DNA from 2 places in the Bacillus mexicanus genome. Region 2 is predicted to be linked to the other one. Evidence: riboswitches for the same ligand, from Rfam matches in the RefSeq annotation. Region 2 holds a riboswitch; the other holds the start of a gene.

Region 1 (10,980 bases), on a different contig from region 2:
TTCTGACATTCCTGCAAACATATCTCCGAAAAACAGAAATAAAAGCGTAAGACTGCCTGCGATAATAAGCGTATAAAGATAAATCGTTTGTATAGGAACACCAAATAACTCCAATTTCCTCATCCTTTCTCCATCAATGCATTGATGAACGGCTGCCGTTATCATTTAATACGAGATACGCCTGGAAAAGTTTCAAAATTTTAAGACAAATAACCCATTGTGAAGTGCTTGATAAATGATAATTGGTTTTATATATGATAATGTCATGTTAGGAGGAGATATGATGAGTATCTTTAATGAAGCCAGATTAGAAACGTGGAACGAAGTGAAAGGAATTTCTGACGAAAAGCTGAATCAAAAGCCTTCTGCCGAAGAATGGAGCATACGGGAAGTTCTTGACCATTTAAAAAAAATCGATATGACTGCCCAAAAAATGCTGAAGGAGCGTGTAAAAGAAGCTCCTGTTAAAGAAGTTGAAGAAAAACCGCTTGAAGCAGCACAGGATAGAAATAACAAACGGAAAGCTCCAAATCATCTTGAGCCTGAGCATGATTTTATTTCAGGCAGTCAAATGAAACGCGAGCTCGATGTAGTGAGAGAGCAGTTAACAGCTGCAATTGCCTCTTTGAAAGAAGAAGATTTTGAGAGAGTGCTTCCGCATCCCGTGTTTCAAGAACTTACCGTCAGACAATGGATTGATTTTATCGGCCATCATGAAAAACGGCACCTCAGCCAGATTAAAGAAATTAAAGAAAAGATAGAAAGGGCCTGATGTTAATCAGACCCTTTCTGCTTTTCTTTTGACTTTCTTGTGATAAGAATGAACCTCTATTTCATCACCTGCGTAAACAGCACCAGGTCTTTCAACAATGCAGACGATCCCTCTTATGCCCAGTGCGTGGCGGACGAAAGCCGGCGCCAGCCTCTGCTTTTCCGGATAATAAGATTGAATGACTTCACCCGGCTGGATACATGGGTCATTTTCTCCCTCACACAGCAAAGCCGCACCGCTCGGAAAAATGAGCCGGCTTCCTTCTTTTAATGAAGTAAGATCAGGTAAACCGCTGACGGCCACATTCGCTCCAAGCCATTCCGGCAAAATGTTCGGCACGCCTAATTTTAATGCAATTTCATCACATTCCTCTATTGATACGATAGAAATTTGCCTCCGGTTGAAAATTTCAGTTCCTCTTGAAAACATCGGTTCTCTTGCTCCCGCTTTTTTGGTCAGACCAAAATGCAAGTCGCCCGGGATGCCGCCATAATCAAAATCGAGCTTGTCCATTTTCTTTGTTATGAAGCTTTCTGTATCTGCAATATATACCCCTTCCGCTTTTGCGGTCATACGCTTCCACATCAGCAGCACCTTCCTTCTTTCCTCATATTTTCATCTATGTTTCATTATCCAGAAAAATCCCGCTCTGTAAAGGAGCGGGACACGTTGTTATACTGTTTTAGGGATAAGATCAAAGCATCGCTTGTAGATCCAATTGTATGCTTTTTCATTTAAATCTCTAGGGTTTCCGAAGGTTTGCGGATCTTTCATCGCTTCTTTTGACAAACGCTCGATCATATTAGGTGATACTCCCTGCGCTTCTAAAGTCGGTACTTCTAAGTCTGCGACAAGATCATACATCCAATTAACAGATGCTTTTGCAGCTTCTTCTGTTGTCATATTGCTTGTATCAATGCCGAATGCTTTTGCAATACGCGCAAATTTCTCAGGGTAGCCTTTCCAGTTGTACTCCATAACAGGACCCATCATCGCAGCCACGCATTGACCATGAGCAACCGGGATAATACCGCCAAGCGTTTGGCTCATTGCGTGAGCTGCGCCTGCTGATTCACTGCCGTAAGAAAGACCTGCAAGCATCGCAGCCTGCGCCATTCCGTATCTTGCTTCCAGATCCTCTCCGTCAGCAAATGCTCTTCTAATATAATGAGCGGCATATTCAATCGCCATCAAGGCAACTGCATCCGTGATTGGCTGAGCAAATTTCATTGTGTAGCACTCAATGGCATGAGCAAGCGCATCAATTCCTGTCATGGCTGTTACATGCGGCGGCATTGAAGTATGAAGCTCAGGATCAATAATGGTCAGATGAGCTGCGATCAGCGGCCCACCAGTATTGAATTTGAATTCTCTTTCTTCATCTGTAATAACCGCCCATTGGGTTACCTCCGATCCTGTTCCGGCCGTTGTCGGAATTGTCGTCAGCGGAGGAATGCGGTTTTCCAGCGGTTTTTTTCCGTCTGCCGCTTCATAATCAAGCACGCTTCCTTCATGAGTGGCTTCCACTCCGATTGCTTTTGCTGTATCCATGGAGCTTCCGCCTCCGACTGCCACTAAACCATTACAATTTTCTTTTTTGTACAGGTCAGATCCTTCATTCACCAGACGGACAGGCGGGTTGGGTTCTACTTTATGAAAGAGCACCACTTCAATGCCTGCTTCTTTAAGTGATTCAATCACAGGATCAGCGACACCGGCTTTATAAATCCCAGGGTCTGTGACAAGAAGCGCTTTAGAAACGCCCAGCGCTGCTACTTCTTCACCTGTATGTTTGACAGCCCCGATTCCATGCTTAATCACAGTCGGAATTTCAAATGTATGAAACTTGTTCATGCTTTCTACTTTCATATTTAATGTCATCATTAACTCCCCCTCTTATGAATTGAACCAATTAACTGCCGCAGGTTTTGTATTGCGGTACACATGTTTGACTTCTGTATATTCTTCAAGACCAATTTTTCCAAGCTCACGTCCGAATCCGGATTGCTTATAGCCTCCCCATGGCGCCTGTGCAAAGTAAGGATGGAAATCGTTAATCCAGACTGTTCCCATTCTCAAGCGGGCTGCTACGCGCTCACACTTTTCAATATCTTTTGACCATACCGCTCCGGCCAAACCATAGATGGTATCATTCGCAAGCGCGATCACCTCTTCTTCAGAGCTGAAGGCTTCGACAGTCAATACAGGACCGAAAATCTCTTCCTGAATGATTCTCATATCAGACTTACAGTTTGAGAATATCGTAGGTTCATAGAAAAAGCCGTTTTGAAGCGCAGGGTCGTCCGGCCGTTTGCCCCCTGTCTCAAGCTTCGCGCCTTCTTTTATTCCGATCTCTACATATTTTTCTACTTTCTCCCTGTGCTCTGCAGAAATAAGCGGGCCGCTTTCTGTATCTGTGTGAAAACCATTACCGAGTTTTATGCGTTTTGCCCGTTTGACAAGCTCCGCTAAAAACTGGTCATGAATGGCATCTTCAACAAATAAACGGGAACCGGCTGAGCATACTTGACCGGCATGGAAAAATACTGCGTTTAATGCCTGATCGACTGCAACCTTTAAATCTGCGTCCTTGAACACAATATTTGGATTTTTTCCGCCAAGTTCAAGTGCGATTTTTTTGACGTTTCCGCTTGCAGCCCGCATGATTTTTTTGCCTGTTTCGATTCCGCCTGTAAATGAAATCAAATCGACGTCTTTGTTTACGGCAAGCTCGTCGCCTACTGTAGCTCCCGGGCCGAGGACAAGATTAGCGACACCTTTTGGAACACCGGCTTCTTCCATCAGCTTAAAAACTTTGATTGTCGTCAGCGGTGTGATTTCACTTGGTTTCATAACGATTGTATTGCCTGCAGCCAGTGCAGGTGCGATTTTCCAACTCGCTTGCAGGAGCGGATAATTCCATGGAGTAATCTGGCCGCAAACCCCGATCGGCTCTCTGATAATTTTGCTTTCTGAATCAGGGATTGGAGAAGAAATGATTTCTCCACCATCTTTATCTGCCAAGCCGGCGTAATATTGAAAAACATTGGCGATATCGTCCATGTCCCCCTTGCTTTCTTCGAGGGTTTTTCCCGTATCAAGCGATTCAAGTTCAGCCAGCTCATCAAGATCGCGTCTGATTAATTCCGCAATTTTCAGAACAATTTTACCGCGTTCAATCCCTGATAAAGATGGCCATTCGCCGTTGTCGAATGTTCTTCGCGCGGCTGCGATTGCCTTTATGGCGTCCTCTCGTCCTCCTTCGCTTACAGTTGCAATTTCTTCTTGATTAAATGGATTGATTATACTGCGGATCTGCTCTTTTTCAGAACTGATCCATTCTCCGTCAATATATAATGTTTGACTCATATAAGCCTCCTTGACGTAAATAAAGTTTGTTAAATAAAAATTTAACGTTTTTAACAACCTTAATCTATCATACGATTTTTAAACTGTCAAAGCCCTATTTAATTTTTCTTTTTGACTTTTCTTTATGTTTCGTTAAGATAAAGAACATAAAGAAATAACTTAACAAATTTAATTTTCTAATGGAAAAGAGGGTCAGTATGGATGAAAATCCAGAAGTTACAGCTATAGAACAGGCTCGGGATCTTGTTATCGACTCCATTGCTGAAACAATGGATCTTTATGGAATCACCCGCAGTGTGGGGATTTTATATGGGACGATGTATATGAGGGATGAGATGACCCTTGACGAAATGCGCGAGGAATTGCAAATGAGCAAACCAAGCATGAGCACAGGCGTCAAAAAGCTGCAGGACTTAAACGTAGTGAAAAAAACATTTCACAGGGGCATCCGCAAACATACATTTGTGGCTGAAAAAGATTTCTTCAAATTTTTCATAAATTTCTTTCCGCCTAAATGGGAACGGGAAGTTCAAGTAAATATAGCAGCCATAGAAGAAGCTCAGGCTGATTTACAAGAGGTTTTGAGCAAAGAAGGTCTCAATGAAGAGATCAAAAATGAAGCACTTCAGCTATATGAGCAGCTTGAAAGCTCTAAATCTTACTATGACTGGCTGAAACGGCTCGCTGAAGCGGTACAGAGCGGGGAAATTTTTACATTTATACCGATTGAAACAAAGTAAACGAAAAAACGCCCGGGAAACCAGGCGTTTTTTTGTTCTTTTGTATAAAATTACAGTAAATTTGAAAAATACGGTAATAAAATCCCATTTACCTCCTAAAAAATTGATGATAATTTTTTCATGTAGGGAGAATTGTATTTGGCCGGCAAAGGAGGTGAAAAACGGCAGGCCTGTTTTCATTTAAAACTTTGAGGGGGATTTTTATTATGAAACGCAAACTATTATCTTCATTGGCAATCAGTGCACTAAGTTTTGGCTTACTTGTTTCTGCACCTACCGCTTCTTTCGCTGCTGAATCTAAATCAACTTCCGCTCATACTGAGTCTACTATGAGAGCACAGTCAACAGCTTCATTGTTTGCAACAATCACAGGGTCCAGCAAAACGGAATGGTCTTTCTCTGATATTGAATTGACGTACCGTCCGAACACGCTCTTGAGCCTTGGGGTTGTAGAATTTACGCTGCCAAGCGGATTCACTGCAACTACGAAAGACACAATGAACGGACATGCTTTGCGTACAACACAGATCCTCAATAATGGTAAAACTGTAAGAGTCCCTCTGGCACTTGATTTGTTAGGGGCTGGCGAGTTCAAATTAAGACTGAATAACAAAACACTTCCTGCCGCTGGTACATACACTTTCCGTGCGGAGAATAAAAGTTTGAGCATCGGAAATAAATTTTACGCTGAAGCCAGCATCGACGTGGCTAAGCGCAGCACTCCTCCGACTCAGCCATGCAACTAATCTAAAAAAAGACCGGTTCACTCCGGTCTTTTTTTGCGTCTTACTCTCTCCTTTTTCCACCATCCCCAATTATCTTTTTTCTTATTTAAAATTTAAATTGACAAACACTAGAAACAAGAGTAAATTCTTGAGTGTTCAATTTCATACAGTCTCTTTTACCGCTTAATCAAACACGAACGGGGGAACCAACGAATGGCTGTTTTTAAGCAGCCCTGGGGTGAATCTTACGAAGTAAGAAGGGGTACTCTGAATCCCTAATCCGACAGCTAACCTCGTAGGCGTATACAGAGAGGAGGCCTATTTATCGGCCATTCTTTGCAATGGTCTTTTTTTGCATCAAAACGTTATTTACTAAGGGAGATATGAACAGTGGGAAAAATGAAAAATAAACAATTTGCTGTGATCGGACTGGGCCGTTTTGGCGGCAGCATTTGCAAAGAGCTGCACAGAATGGGGCATGATGTCCTTGCAATTGATATTAACGAAGAAAAGGTAAATGCGTTCGTTTCTCATGCAACACATACGGTGATTGCAAATGCCACTGAAGAAAAAGAATTGCTTTCGTTAGGAATACGCAATTTTGAGTATGTGATTGTTGCCATCGGAGCGAATATTCAAGCGAGTACTCTGACTACGTTATTATTAAAGGAGTTTGACATTCCGAATATTTGGGTGAAGGCTCAAAACTATTATCATCATAAGGTGCTTGAAAAAATCGGCGCCGACCGCATTATTCATCCTGAAAAGGATATGGGCGTTAAAATCGCACAAAGTCTTTCAGATGAGAATGTTTTGAATTACATTGATTTATCAGATGATTATAGTATTGTCGAGCTGCTGGCAACAAAAAAGCTTAATTCAAAATCGCTTTTTGATCTGAACGTAAAGGCGAAGTACGGCTGTACAATTCTGGCTATTAAACATCTTGGAGATGTCCGTCTGTCTCCCGCCCCTGAACATATCATTTTCGAAAAGGATTGTCTGGTGATCATGGGAAACAAAAAGGATATTAGACGTTTTGAAAACGAAGGGATGTAGACAAAGGTGACGCTTAAAAAGGATAGAGTAATTAAATGGGTTCGCTTTACTCCGCCTCAAGTGCTTGCAAGTGGTTTTTTTCTTACGATTATTATCGGAGCTGCGCTGTTAAAGCTTCCGATTTCTGTTATAAAGCCTTTGTCATGGATAGACGCCCTTTTTACTGCGGCGTCTGCTACAACTGTTACAGGACTTGCAGTTGTTGATACCGGGACAGAGTTTACTCTTTTCGGGCAAATAGTCATCATGGGGCTGATCCAGATCGGCGGGCTTGGATTTATGACTTTTGCTGTTTTAATCGTCATGATATTAAGAAAAAAAATCGGGTTAAAAGAACGAGTGCTGGTTCAGGAAGCTTTAAATCAGCCGACAATTGGCGGCGTCATCGGCCTTGTCAAAGTTTTGTTTCTGTTTTCAATCAGTGTTGAGTTGATAGCAGCACTCATCTTATCCATTAGGCTTGTGCCCCAGTTCGGCTGGGCATCCGGCTTATTTGCCAGCTTGTTTCACGCCATATCTGCTTTTAACAATGCCGGGTTTTCGGTGTGGCCGGATAATTTGATGAGCTATGTTGGCGATCCTACAGTGAACCTAGTGATTACTTTCTTATTTATCACTGGAGGGATTGGATTTACCGTTCTGTTTGACATGATGAAAAAGCGGCGATGGAAGGCGTTTTCTCTACACACGAAAATCATGCTTACCGGAACCTTGATTCTGAATGCAGCTGCCATGCTTGTGATCTTTGTTTTAGAGTACAGCAATCCCGGCACGCTTGCCCATCTGCAGATAGGAGATAAACTATGGGCCTCCTATTTTCAGGCTGTGACACCGAGAACCGCCGGCTTCAATTCTATTGATATAGGAAGTATGAGAGAAGGAACGATTGTATTTATTTTATTATTAATGTTTATTGGAGCAGGCAGCGCTTCAACGGCAAGCGGCATTAAGCTGACTACGTTCATCGTGATTTTGATGTCTGTCATCGCTTATTTGCGCGGAAAAAAAGAAACGGTTATTTATCGCCGCTCCATCAAATATCCGATTATCATTAAAGCTTTAGCCGTGAGCGTCATCAGTTTGTTCATCGTGTTTTTAGGAATATTCGCCCTGACGATCACAGAACAAGCGCCGTTTATTCAAATTGTGTTTGAAGTCTTTTCCGCATTCGGAACTGTCGGTCTTACGATGGGATTGACTCCAGAACTCACAACAGCGGGAAAATGTATCATTATAGTCATTATGTTCATTGGAAGAATTGGTCCTTTGACGTTTGTGTTCTCATTCGCGAAAACAGAGACATCCAATATTCGTTACCCTGACGGTGAAGTATTTACAGGTTGATGTTAAAAACTCCGGCGATTTAAGCGCCGGAGTTTTTATGATTCGATATTTTTTCATGTTCCGCGATTGATGGCATTATCCCTCTGCATGGTCACAGGTCACGTTTTTTTATCGGACCGACCGCTGCAAGATCATAACAGCGATGTAATTGCCTTTTTTTAAGTTTGAGATTGTCAGCATGGTAGAGTCCGATACTAAACAAACATACAGAACAGTCAATAAGTGATGAATATGTGAAGTATTATTCCGCATAATCCCCTAAACGGAACAAAAAATGAAAAATACCTGCCAAAAGCCCTCGGTTCAGGTTGCTTCCTTGATTTCAACAGCTGAATCATCAATCCAGCCGATGAGTTTATCTTTAATTTGAAATTGGTACCAGACAGACTGGCCTTTCTGCCTTTTGGATACAACTTTTATGTCTTTTCCGACGTAAGATTGGGCAGAGGTGATCTTTATGGACCGATCATCAGTAGAAGGCTTGGACCAGATGTCTTGAACAGCACCGTCTTTAATGGAGGCGTTTATATCCACTGGTTTGAGAGATGGATTTACCTTATCGTACTCATTTAAATCGTATGTTTCCACAATAGCGCTGATTTTGTCGGCGTACTCAGGGTCTGTAGCGTACCCTGCCTTTTGCAAGGCCGTAGCCGCTTCCTTATAATCTCCAGCATCAAGCACTGGTTTATACTTCTTTTTATTCCATGAAGTGCCGCGGACAAACAATTGGGCGTGGTCATCCATTGATTCAAAAAACGTGCTGTATTTTCGAAACTTCGCACGAATGGTCTTTCGTTCCCCTTTTTCAAATTCGTCCGTTTCCATCGTGACATGATGGCCTTTATATTTTCCTTTTACGCCAAAAAGGTTGTTGGCCTGGGCAGCAAGCTCGCTGTTTCCCCAGTCAGATTCAAGAATAGCCTGAGCAATTGTAATACTGGGGAGAACATGATATTTCTCATACAAAATTTGCGCATGTCCGGACAGGCTATCTATAAATAATTGCCGTTCATCAATTTCTTCAGGCTCTTTCGATGTCTCAATCGGTTTTGATAATGTTGTCGCTAAAACAAAAAAAGCGAGCGGGATCGATACAATAAAAAATAGTGCAATGAAGATTCTGCGTTTTCTCAGTTTTTTACGGGCCATGAAAACCTTCCTTCGGATTAAAAGATTACAAAAGTAAAAGAATCTACCTTTTAGAATTTTACTTGCACTTCTCATATTTTTCAATTCTTTAAGGATAAAGTTAGGAAAAGATTGCAAATAAAAAACCTTTCCCTCAAGGAAAAGGTTTTGATCCTGTACCTATTTTAATAAGTTTCTGAGTGCGTGACGATATTCTCTATCCCGTATCACATGATGTGAATTGGCTGCAGTCTTTGGCAGTCCTTCTGATGAAACGGCTGGTTTTTCTGGAGCTGTTTTCGCTTTGTCATGCGGTTTATGTGCCAGCTTGTGCCCCATGCCTGTGGCATTCATACAGAATGATAAGCAAACGATCAGCACGCTTAGGATAAAAGAAATGAGAAAGAGATCATGATAAGCAATCATCATAGAATCCTGCACCGAACCGTTTTGTCTGGCAGCATCTTTTTTCGTAAAAAAGCCGATAAGAATTGGAACTCCCATATAGACAAACAACCTTAAAAACTGAACAGCTGTCATTCTCTTGACTAAATCAGGCAGCGGGCCGCCCATAGCAGCTCCCATAAGCCCTGCGGCCACTGTCAGCCCTGTTCCAGCCGCAAGCATGATAAACAGCACTGCAAACATATAGAGTGATGAATGATCCTGCATATGCAGCCATTGAAAATTCACAAATACGAGCATAAGAGCACCTATAATACCGAGCACTCCGGGTCCGACTTTATCATAAAACAATGTGCTCACAATGGCGGCAATTGCCACTCCAATTAGAAGAGTCAAATTTAAAAGAACGAGATGCTCCTGAGAGATATTATACATTTGACGCAGCAATCCTTGAAAAGCAGAAAGGCTGACAGCTACAGTTATAGTTCCTGCAGCAATGATAAATAAGCCGAGCATCGGTTTTGGCAGCAGCATCAGTTTAATAGAAATGAAGGGGTTTTTCTTTTTATACTCCACAATTAATAGAACAACCAGCAAGCATAAAGTAATGCCAAACCCAGTCCATACATACCCTGATGAAAGCCCCAACTTTTGCAGAAAAACAAATGTAACCGCTGAAGCCAGAGCAAGGCACACAGATAAAATAATTCCTGCGTTATCAAGCGGCTGTTTTTGCTCTTGTGAACCATGATGCTCATCATGAAGAAAGAAATAGCTCACTAAGACACCGATCAGTGACAATACGCCAAAGGTGTAAAACAGCCATCTCCAGTGGCCGCAGCCTGTGGCAATTGTTCCAAGGATCGTGCCGATGATCACAGAGCCATAAAATCCGCCGATCAGCACCAGCAGAGCATAGTTTCTGCGTTCAATCGGAAAAGACAAAACAAGCATTGGAATCATAATCATCAGCATAACGCCTGTAGCCGCCCCCTGTAAAAAACGCCCTATCGCCATCCATGCAATATCACTCGAACATGCGAAGAGCAATGAACCAAATATAAAAGCGGGTAATGAGGCCAAATAGATTGGACGCGCACCAAATTTTTTTCTCAGCAATGGTCCTGCCGGCACTAATAAAGCAAAGGCCATATTGCCGATCAATATTGGATTTACCGATGTGAAGCCACTTGTTCCAACCGTCTTTTGAACGAGGCCTTGCACTAACGACAATGCCGTGTTAGACATCAATCCCGGTCCGACCGCTAAAACGGCGAGCAAAGAAATCATCCAATAATGTTTTGTCTTCATGTTGTCATTCCTTCCTATACATACGAAACACATTATTTTTAAAAACCAAAAGAAGCTAATAGTTTTTGCACGCCATTAGCTTTCATTCTAATATTCTCCCTGTCTTGAGAAATGATATGATGTT
Region 2 (10,980 bases):
CCGAACATCCCTTTTGCAGAAGCACCACCAGCCAACGGCGATAAAAAATATGGCATGTATGATGATAATTCCTACTGAAAACCACGGCGTCATGCCTGAAAACAGGACTGTCTGTCCGCTGCTGTATTGAGTGAAATCAGTATTTGCAAAAAGCAAAAAGCTGCCCCATTTGTTTTCAAAGAGCTTCATGAGCTGAACAAGTGTACTCGCTCCATATAAAACAACAAAAGAAACGACAACTGCAACTGCGCTGTTGCGGAACAGCGAAGAACAAAGCAGTCCGAATAACCCCATCATGACAGCTTCAAGCCAATTTGACCCAATCAGCTCCAAAGTATTCATCAGCAATGTCTTTGAGTCTGCGCTTACGGATGTGCCAAAAAAGATGAGACCGAATAACAATGCCAAAATGTAGTATGCCAGATACAAATAGAAACTGACCAGCACAACTGTGATTAATTTGGACCAAAAAACCTTTTGGCGTTTTACCGGGCGAATAAGCAGAAATTTGATCGTCTTTTTATCAAATTCCATTGAAACAATTGTCGCTGCAATCACGATCGTTAAAGCCTGCAGCAAGATGTTCAGGCTCGGTGTATATGATAAATAGCCGATGAAGTTTTCATCTGTTCCGGCACTGATGACTATCCGTTTAATGATCAAAGCCATGAAAAATTGAAACACCGCCATCAGGATGAGAGATACCAGTGTGACCTTCCGATTGAAAAGTTTCATATGTTCATTCCAAATTAATTTAGACAAGCTCTTCTCCCTCCTCTTGATGAGCGGTTGTCGCTTTTATAAATTCATCCTCGAGTGATTGCGTGTAAGGCGTAATGGAAAAGACATTCAGGCCTTGTCCGACAAGTGAACGGTTTAGCTCCGGAATGTTTTCTTTCGCTATTTCAATCACAATTGCTCCGTCTTGCCGCTCCGCATGATATTGATTGCCTGTCAGCCAATTGAGCGCTTTTTCTTCCGGCTGCACTTCAATGACCGCTTTCTCTGTTTTTTGATCTGTTCCATGCAAGCTGACTTCCGCTTTGATCTCACCTTTTTGAATAATGATGACACGGTCGCACAGGTCTTCAACTTCACGCAATAAATGAGTGGCGAACAGGACTGCTGTTCCTTCTATTTCTGCGAGCTCCTTGATATGATCACGAAAATCTTTCATACCCGCAGGATCGAGACCGTTTGTCGGTTCATCTAAAATAAGAAGCTTCGGCCGGTGAATAATCGCTTGTGCAATACCGAGACGCTGACGCATGCCAAGGGAATAGGTTTTCACCTTATCGTGAATCGCTGATGTCAGACCGACACGTTCGACTACCTCATCAAGCCGTTCATCTGCAATCTTTTGATGCATATTCGCAAAGTGCTTGAGGTTTTCCCAGCCAGTCAAATACGGATAAAATTCAGGATTTTCGACGATCGCCCCAACGGCCTCCAGCGCTTTTTCAAACTCTGTATCATGATGGAATCCGCTGATTGTCACACTTCCGCTATTTTGTTTTAACAGCCCGACGATGATACGGATGAGCGTTGTTTTTCCAGAACCATTCGGACCGAGGAGACCGATGATTTCACCCTCCATGACATCCATGCTAATCTGTTTTAAAATTTGAGTAGACCCTATCTTCTTATCGAGGCCTTCAATATGTAAAATCGGCTCAGCCATAAAGCCTTCCTCCTTTTTCGGGCAAAAATAAACAGTGCCTAAACATTAGGCACTGTTTGTATTATAGCATTTATTGCTTCCAAATGTTTGGTTAAACCGATAGAGTCGGCGCTTGCTCAGGCTGCTTATTCTTCTCTGTTTCTGTAATGACGACGGCACAGGCCGCGTCTCCTGTTGTGTTCACTACTGTGCGGAGCATATCAAGCAGGCGGTCAATTCCGAGAATTAACCCGATCCCCTCAACAGGCAGGCCGACAGATTGAAGCACCATGGCGAGCATAATCAGGCCGACTCCAGGAACACCCGCGGTTCCGATACTTGCTAAAACAGCCGTCAGTATCACCATCAGCAGCTGAGTGAATGTCAAATCATGACCAAATACCTGCGCAATGAATACGGTGGCTACCCCTTGCATAATGGCTGTTCCGTCCATATTAATCGTGGCGCCGAGCGGCTGCACAAAGCTGCTGATCGGCTCAGGCACTTTTAATTTCCTCTGTGCCACATCCATGGATATCGGCAGAGTCGCATTGCTGCTGGATGTACTGAATGCAACGACCATGACCTCTGAGAAATTTTTAAAAAATGTAATCGGATTTTTTCTGGCTATAAGCGCAATCGTAGATCCGTAGGTCACGATTGCATGGATCAGTAATGCAATCGTGACCACAATCATGTACAAACCCATCGCTTTCATTGCACTGAATCCTTGGCTTCCGATAGCTGTCGCAATCAGACCGAATGTACCATACGGAGCGAATTTCATGACAAGATTCACCAAGTACATCATCAATTCATTTCCTTGTTCAACGACTTTGAGGAGCATATCCGCTTTTTTTCCGAGCATTGTAATCCCAAGCCCGACAAAAATGGCAAAAGCGATAATTTGCAGCATATTTCCTTCTGTTATCGCTTGAACTGGATTCGCAGGGATAATGTTCAGAAGAGTGTCGGCAATACTTGGGGCTTTTTCAGCAGTGAATTCGGCAGACGATATATCATACGTCCCGAACTCTCCCGGTTTAATAACAAGAGCTAAAATGATGGCAATGGTAATGGCCACCGCTGTTGTGATGAGAAAATAAGAAATCGCCTTGACACCGATTCTGCCAAGCTTCTTAGGATCACCCAGACCGGCTACTCCGAGTGTCAGTGAGAAAAAAACAATCGGAACGACAAGCATTTTAATAAGGTTTAAAAAGATGGTGCCAAGCGGACCGAATACAAACTTATTTAAATTTTCAAATAATTCAGGCGATGTGACATTAAAAACAATCCCTGTCACCGCACCTAGCACCAAGGCGATGATAATCTTTGTAGCCAGTTTCATCTGCATTCCTCCCCTTTTTTTGAAAAAAGCCCGCGAGAGACCCCCGCGGACTTTGAATCATCAAACCACAGGACTCTCTTCACGCTGATGAGGTTAGCTGACGGGTTCGGACGAAGAGATGTCCGTTTTTCAGATGAAAAATTAACCCCAAAAGATCGGGTCCCCCACTCCTTACGAAAGGATTAAGCGTGTGGCTTACTTTTATATGATTAGTTTATTTATACAGAAAAGTTCCAATTTTGTAAACTATTTTTTGTTACTTTTTTCTCGCGATCTTTTAGGTCCTTCTTCCTTGTTAGTGACATCTAGAATATCAAGAAGAAATACAAAGATCGGAATCCCAATAATTAAACCCCATATGCCGAAAAAGTGCTCAGAAAAAATGAGGACTGTGAAAGTGAAAAAGATCGGCAGCTCCGTTTTCGCAGACATCAGCTTCGGATTTAAGAAATATGTTTCGACCGCATGAATGGCGAATATGACGAGCACAATGTAGAGAACGTAAATTCCGCCGCCAGTGCTGTAGGCGATAATACTGAGCGGGATCAAAGAAATGACGACACCCGCTACAGGGATCAATCCAAGGAAGAACACCATAATCGAAAGCCCGAACAGCTGCGGGAAATGCATAATCGAAAGCGCGATAAACGTCAGCACACAGTTGACGAGCGCAATGATGAATTGAGCTTCAAGCACCTTGCCGAACGTTCTTGCAAATTTGCTTCCGAAAAAAGCAATCTCCTCATAAAAAACCGCCACTTTGCTCGTTTTAAATTTCGCCATGAATTCAGAAAGCCGCTTTTTCTCAAATAAGAAAAACATGCTGAGAATGAGCGCCATTACGATCTGCAAACCGAATGTGCTAATATCGGCCAGATACGTATACACCACATTGAAACCCTCTTTGACATACGAGCTGATATTAATATCTCCGAAAACACTTGTGATTTCATCAAAGAAAGGGATGGTGTCTGGGTGGTACGCAATATGTTTAATCTGCTTCACCAGCTGCTGAATCTGCGCCGCGACGACCGGATAAAATACAAATCCTCCCACAGTAAGCAAAACGGCCAACAGGATATAAAGAAACGTTATAACAACCCGCTGGCTCACGCGGAAGAACCGGCTTACAAACTGTCGTACAACAAGTTCTAACCGATCCATAAGAAAAGTGAAAATGAAGGTCAGCAATATTAAGTTGATCATGCTCTTAAATAGATATAACACACCAGTTAATACGACAAAGATGGAAAAACGTCTTACACCCGGGTGCTGAAAAAATTTAACTAAAGCGGTCATTTATACACTCCTGTTAGGACAAACGTCCTTCATTCAATATAGTATCCATTTGTAAATTATATAACAAAAAAATGCTGAGGTCTCTGTCCATACCTTAATAATTCTTAAACAATTAAAAAAACGGCCCTTGATGGACCGTTCCGGATAGTTGATAACATCCTAAAACGGGTTATCGTTTTAGGATGTTATCATTTTTTCAAAAAAATTGAAACTCTTGAAGTTCAGTAGGGACGAGCACCTGACACCGCATGCAAGAGTATGACACCGTTTTTTCAGACTGCTGTTTTCATTTTTTTCATGCCGTCAACAGCCTCTATGCTTTTGGCTTCATCGAATTCGTTTTCGCTTTTTGCAACAATGATCGTCGCGATTCCGTTTCCGATCAGGTTCACTATCGCTCTACCTTCACTCATAAACCGGTCGACTCCCAGCAGAAGCGCAAGTCCCTCCAGCGGAATGACCTGAAGCGCTGACAGTGTTGAGGCAAGGACGATAAATCCGCTTCCCGTCACACCTGCCGCTCCCTTCGATGTCAGCATCAGAACGAGAATAATTGTAATTTGCTGGCCAATGCTGAGGTCTACTCCAAACACCTGTGCAAGAAAAACAGTCGCCATCGATAAATAAATGGATGTGCCGTCAAGGTTGAACGAATAGCCCGTCGGAATGACAAGCCCGACAACGGATTTTGAACAGCCGTACCGCTCCATTTTATCCATCATTCGGGGAAGCACCGATTCTGAAGAGCTGGTGCCAAGCACGATTAGAAGCTCATCTTTAATGAAGCGCAAGTAATTCCACAGGCTGAATCCGTACAGCTTACAGATAAGATTTAAAGCAACAAATACGAACAGGAACATCGTAATATAAACCGACATCATTAAGCTTGCGAGCGGTTTGATAGAGTCAAGACCGAAGTGCCCGATCGTATATGCCATCGCCCCAAATGCCCCAATAGGTGCGGCGCGCATGATGTAGCCGATGATTTTGAAAAAGACGTGAGAAATCTTGTCGAAGAAATCAATGACGCTTTTTCCTTTTTCACCCAATGCCGCAAGACCGACTCCGAAAAGAATAGAAAAGAATAAGACCTGCAAAATGTCCCCTTTTGCGAAGGCATCAACCATGTTAGACGGAACAATATGTGTGATAAATTCAATCCAGTCGATTCCCTGACCGCCATTTTGCGTGTATTGTGATACATCTCCCTTTTCAAGCTTGCTGTAATCAAGACCCGCGCCCGGCTTCATCATATTGACGACAAATAAACCGATAATAAGCGCGAGGGTGGTGACAACCTCGAAATAAATAAATGCTTTTCCGCCTACTTTCCCGACCTTCTTCATATCGCCCATTTTTGCAATCCCAAGAACGATTGTGAAGAAAATGATTGGAGCGATCACCATTTTAACTGCATTGATAAATGTATCGCCTAGCGGTTTCATTTCTTTGCCGGCATTTGGCCAGACCAGCCCGACAATGACCCCGATGATGACCGCAGTTATGACCTGAACTGTTAAATTTTTAAACAGTTTCATATTCTTCATCCCCCTGTCCTATTCGCCTTTGTGTCTTTCTTACTATAATGATAGCGTTTTCATATAATTGGGGGAAGTTTATGATCATAACGGACATTTTGGTCTTTTTGGTCTCAGGTTTATCTTTTCAACACATAGCGATTGACGGGCCGGCCGACTCCGCCGTATTGAACGTCCAATTGAATCGCTCCGGTTTTCTCCAAATAATCAAGGTATCGTCTGGCTGTCACTCTGGCGATGCCGAGCGCCTTGGCGACCTCTTCCGCAGAAAGAGATGCGTTTTGTTTGTTCATAATAGCAGTAACTTCATTCATCGTGAAATGATTGAGCCCTTTCGGCAGATTTTGCACGGCCTGCTGCGGAATATTCAGAATCGCATCAAGCTGTTCCTGAGACAGCGTATCGCTCGCTTCTATTTTTTGTTTGTATTGCTTGTACTTTTCAAGCGCCTGTCTCATTCGCTCAAGCTTAAACGGTTTTAAAATATAGTCAGCCGCCCCATTTTGCAGCATAAGAGAGATCGTTTCTTTGTCTTTTGCAGCGGAGACGACAATGACATCGACTTCAATTTTTTGCTTTCTGATCTCCTGTAAGGTTTTGATTCCGTCTTTTTTCGGCATGTACACATCGAGAATGACGAGATCGGGCTGTTTTTCTTTAATCAGCTTGATCCCTTCTTCACCGTTTCCTGCTGTTGCACAGACGGTAAAGCCTTTGACAGTTGTGATGAAATCCTTATTTACCTCTTGAACCATCGGATCGTCTTCGATGAGCAGAACCTTCCATTCCTTACGAGCCATGCTGCAATTCCTCCCCCTTCATTGGAAAAACGATAGAAAAAGATGTTCCCTTACCCGCGTATGAATCAACCTCTATCGCGCCCGATCCTTTGTCTGTTATTTGTTTCACTAAATAGAGTCCATAGCCTGTGCCGCCTGCTTTATTGACCGTGAATCCTTTGTCGTAAATGCGCGGCATGTGTGCCGGTTCAATCCCGCAGCCGTTATCTTCTATTAAAATAGCAAGGATATCATCTGCTTGTTCGATGCTGATATCAATGCGTTTGTCATCAGACTGAACCGGTTCAAATGAACCGAAAGCATTTTCAATCAGGTTGCCGAGAAGCACGACGAGATCATGCTGATCAACGAGCTCAGGAAATTGCTGAAGACTGCTGTTTTCATCAATATGAACAGCAATGCCGAGCTCTCTTCCCCTTCTGGTTTTACTTAATAGCAGACCGGCAACGGCATCATTTTGAATCGAGCGGTGCAGAAATTCGGTCGCGTTTCCCTGCTCCGCTGACGTCTGGAATGCAAGCTGCAAGGCTTTTTCAGATTTCCCCAGCTGGATCAGACCGGCGATCGTATGCAGCTTATTCATATGCTCGTGATTTTGGACGCGGAGCGCTTCCACAAAGTTTTTGACGCCAGTCAATTCCTCTGCCATCTTCGCCGCCTCTGTTCTGTCCTGAAAAATCGCGACAGCCCCGATAACTTTTTTCTTCATGACGATTGGAATTCTGCTGCTCATGATCACCTTTCCGCTGACGCGAATTTCTTCATTATAAACCGCTTTGTTCCGCTCCACGATTTCGGGCAGGCGTGAATCCTTGAGAACCTCCCAGATGACCATGCCGATCAGATCCCCCTGCACCTCAAAGATCTGTTTCGCTTTTTCATTGAAAATCGTAATGATAAGCCGGTTGTCGATGGCAATCACCCCTTCGTTCATAGAGTGAAACGTCGCTGTCCGTTCTTCATACATGCGGACAATCTCATGAGGCTCAAGCTGAAACATTTGTTTTTTAATATGGCGGGCCAAAAGAAAGGAACCTGCGAGGCCGAAGCCGAGTGTCATCACAACGATGAATGTGATATCACGCTTCAAATGAAGCAAAATGTCTGTGATCCCCGGCAATGTTTTTCCGACAAGCACAACGCCTATCTGGTTCAGATCATGATCCTTCACCGGATAAAAAGCGCGGACCGCCGTGCCGATTTCGCCCTTTGCTTCTGAGAAATAAATGTGCTCCGCAAACGCCGCCTCTTCGTCGGCACCCTCGGATTTTTTGCCGATGCTTGTGCTGACAGGATGTGTGTAGCGGATGTGGTTCATATCCATGACGACAATATAGTCTGCCTCATTAATCATCCTGATTTCTTCAACTGCGTGGCGAAGATCTTCTGTTTGATTTTTTCGCGCCAAAGCCTCTTTTGCTTCTGTCATTTCCGAGACTGTCCGAGCAGTATTCATCAAACGTTTTTTCAGCTCCCGCTCCTCTGTGTGCTGGATATTGCCGATAAGCACAATGCCGCCGATCAAAAAGGAGAAAATGACGAGAATGTAGGATAAGATCGTGATTTTCCAACGGATTGAGAGCTTCTTTTTGTTCATCAGCTTCTCCTTTCAGGTCTTTACGAATGGCATGGCCCCTATTATTCTTAACTTAGGGGGAGGGCTGTTCATGAAAAGTTTGCTTGCATGTCTTGCACTGATGGCTGCCGGAATTGCAACCGCTTTATTTATCGGGTTCCATGATCATACTGGCCGTGAAAAGATTGTTTATGACGACGACCAGGAAGGCTTACAGGATCAACGCGTGTTTACATTCAGCCATGTGGTTGCTGAAAATACGCCAAAAGGGCTGGCCGCCAATAAGTTCGCCGAGTTGGTGAATGAGAAATCCGGCGGTAAAATAAAAATTGAAGTCTTTCCGAATGGAAGCCTGTATTCAGACATTGAAGAAATGGAAGCATTGCAAAACGGCGATGTTCAATTTATCGCCCCCTCCACATCGAAGCTCGGCATGCTCTCGCCTGAATGGGGCGTGCTGGATCTGCCGTATGCATTTACAAATTATGATGCCGTCAAAAAAGGGCTGAACGGCAGTATCGGCACACAGCTGTTTAATTCTTTAAAGAAAAACCAATTAAAAGGACTCGCCTATTGGACAAACGGCTTTAAGCAAATCACGACAAACCAAGGACCGGTCAAAGAACCGGATGATTTAAAAGGACAAGCTCTCCGCATTATGCAAAGCGATGTGATAGAGGATCAGTTCAAGCTGCTTGGCGCAGCGCCTCATCAGGAATCCTTCAATTCTACCTTTCAGCTGTTAGAGAACAATGTAGTCGATGGCGAAGAAAATACAATCTCAAATATCTATTCTAAAAAATTTTATAATGTTCAGGACTATTTGACAATAAGCAGCCATGGTTATCTTGGTTATGCTGTCATGACTGATGAGCATTTTTGGAAAACACAAACACCGGAAACAAGACGCGTCTTGACTGAAGCGATGAAGGAAACGACGGAGTGGAATGAAACGCATGCCGAAAAAATGAACAAGGGACAGCTGGAAGAAATCAAAAAAAATTCTTCTATTAAAATATATGAGCTGTCAGATCAAGAGAAAAAAGAATGGATGAAGCGCCTTGATCCTATTTACCGGCAGTATGAACTCATTTTGGGCCGCAAGCTGATTCAAGAGCTTTTAAAGCTGCGTGAAGATTCATAGCCCATCTTAATACGCTATTTTTCGTTTATCTTTCAAACGATCGGAAATATAAAAAGAGATAGATAAATGAAAAAGGAGATGGGTACATGTTTAAGCACACAAAAAGGCTGCAGCATCCTGCTAAGCCAGATCGTCCAGATCCATTATTCGCTAAAAAAATGCAAGAAATTTTAGGCGGGCAATTCGGAGAAATTTCCGTTGCCATGCAATACTTATTTCAAGGCTGGAGTACAAGAGGAAATGAAAAATACAAAGATTTGCTGATGGATACGGCAACTGAGGAACTCGGTCATGTTGAAATGATCGCCACAATGATCGCCAGACTTCTTGAGGATGCTCCGCTTGACCAGCAGGAAAAAGCTGCTGAAGATCCGGTCATCGGCTCTATCTTGGGCGGTATGAATCCTCATCATGCGATTGTATCAGGACTCGGCGCCATGCCGGAAAGCAGTACAGGCGTACCTTGGAGCGGCGGCTATATCGTAGCGAGCGGAAACCTGCTGGCAGACTTCCGCGCCAATCTGAATGCGGAATCTCAAGGCCGTCTGCAGGTTGCGCGCCTATTTGAAATGACGGATGACAAGGGCGTTAAAGATATGCTCAGCTTCCTGCTGGCGCGTGACACGATGCATCAAAATCAATGGCTCGCGGCCATTAAAGAATTAGAAGCACAGGAAGGTCCGATTGTGCCGGGAACATTCCCGAAAGCACTCGAAAAACAAGAGTTCTCGCATCAGCTAATCAATTTCTCTGAAGGCGAAGAAAGCGCCGGGCAAATCTGGCTGAACGAAAAAGCGCCTGACGGAGAACCGTTTGAATATGTAAAGGAACCAAAAGCTTATGGAGAAAAACCTGAGCTAAAACCAGCACCGCCTTTCGTTCATGATACACTTCCGGGACGCGAGTAAAGACAAAAGCCCAAAACACAATGTTTTGGGCTTTCATTATGCCTTCAAAACAGTCCAGTCTGGTTCGTATTGAATGTCTGGGTTATGTAACAGATCGTGCTCTTCGTATAGCGACACTTCTATCGAATGCATCACAGCCTTCTGTCCGTTTCCATCGTAAATGCTGTCGTGTTCATTCTTCATAAAATGATCATAGGCGGCTCTGTTTTTCCAAATGCTGATGATTTCTGCGGTTAGCAGTCCATCTATAGTTTTCCGCCAGCCGCCTGCCTGTTTGATGAAGCCATTTACATGTGATAATGCTCCCCACTGCGACTGCGATTTTGCAAATGCTTCAGCGTTTGCATCGTCTATTTCACACACAATCTTTTTGATCAGCATGATGCACCCTCAGTGATAACTGTTTCCGCATGCTTATGCTCGACACAGAGATTCACGGTTCTGACGTAAGAGCGCGTGCGGTGAACTGTGCCTTTCGGAATGAGCAGGCTGTCATTCGCTTTGAGTGCCGCGGTTTCTTTGTCCTGAAAATCGATCAGCAACTCCCCTTCAAGAACGATAAATAATTCATCTGAGTCGGGGTGATAGTGCCAGTCATATTCTCCCGTAAACACAGCAAGGCGCACGCAGTGGTCGTTGACCTCTGAGATTGAAAAATTGGCGTGCTTGTCTTTGACTTCATTTGCGATGGCGAGCAAGTTTTG

Evidence for each region. A riboswitch is a leader RNA that binds a small molecule or an ion and turns the genes downstream of it on or off. The one in region 2 is predicted to bind cyclic di-AMP.
Region 1: linked by a shared signal. The riboswitch ahead of ktrA (potassium uptake protein KtrA) and the one ahead of AAGG74_RS20620 (dicarboxylate/amino acid:cation symporter) in region 2 are both predicted to bind cyclic di-AMP.

What each region holds. Positions count from the first base shown of each region.
Region 1 is NZ_JBCEYV010000002.1:3,909-14,888, forward strand. Features, by position in the region: gene AAGG74_RS09690 (NfeD family protein) at 1-114, opposite strand, end outside; gene AAGG74_RS09695 (DinB family protein) at 284-772, shown strand; gene AAGG74_RS09700 (MOSC domain-containing protein) at 779-1,357, opposite strand; gene gbsB (choline dehydrogenase) at 1,445-2,653, opposite strand; gene betB (betaine-aldehyde dehydrogenase) at 2,669-4,141, opposite strand; gene gbsR (transcriptional regulator GbsR) at 4,339-4,881, shown strand; gene bslA (biofilm surface layer hydrophobin BslA) at 5,088-5,627, shown strand; cyclic di-AMP (ydaO/yuaA leader) riboswitch at 5,777-5,924, shown strand; gene ktrA (potassium uptake protein KtrA) at 5,997-6,665, shown strand; gene ktrB (Ktr system potassium transporter KtrB) at 6,672-8,009, shown strand; partial or broken gene AAGG74_RS09735 (hypothetical protein) at 8,136-8,217, opposite strand; gene AAGG74_RS09740 (glucosaminidase domain-containing protein) at 8,313-9,161, opposite strand; gene AAGG74_RS09745 (MFS transporter) at 9,321-10,856, opposite strand.
Region 2 is NZ_JBCEYV010000004.1:267,647-278,626, reverse strand. Features, by position in the region: gene AAGG74_RS20630 (DUF2705 family protein) at 1-762, opposite strand, end outside; gene AAGG74_RS20625 (ABC transporter ATP-binding protein) at 755-1,681, opposite strand; gene AAGG74_RS20620 (dicarboxylate/amino acid:cation symporter) at 1,773-3,011, opposite strand; cyclic di-AMP (ydaO/yuaA leader) riboswitch at 3,080-3,210, opposite strand; gene AAGG74_RS20615 (AI-2E family transporter) at 3,258-4,310, opposite strand; gene dctP (C4-dicarboxylate transporter DctP) at 4,583-5,848, opposite strand; gene dctR (two-component system response regulator DctR) at 5,968-6,648, opposite strand; gene dctS (two-component system sensor histidine kinase DctS) at 6,638-8,245, opposite strand; gene AAGG74_RS20595 (TRAP transporter substrate-binding protein) at 8,316-9,368, shown strand; gene AAGG74_RS20590 (manganese catalase) at 9,455-10,276, shown strand; gene AAGG74_RS20585 (YdbC family protein) at 10,313-10,657, opposite strand; gene AAGG74_RS20580 (cupin domain-containing protein) at 10,651-10,980, opposite strand, start outside.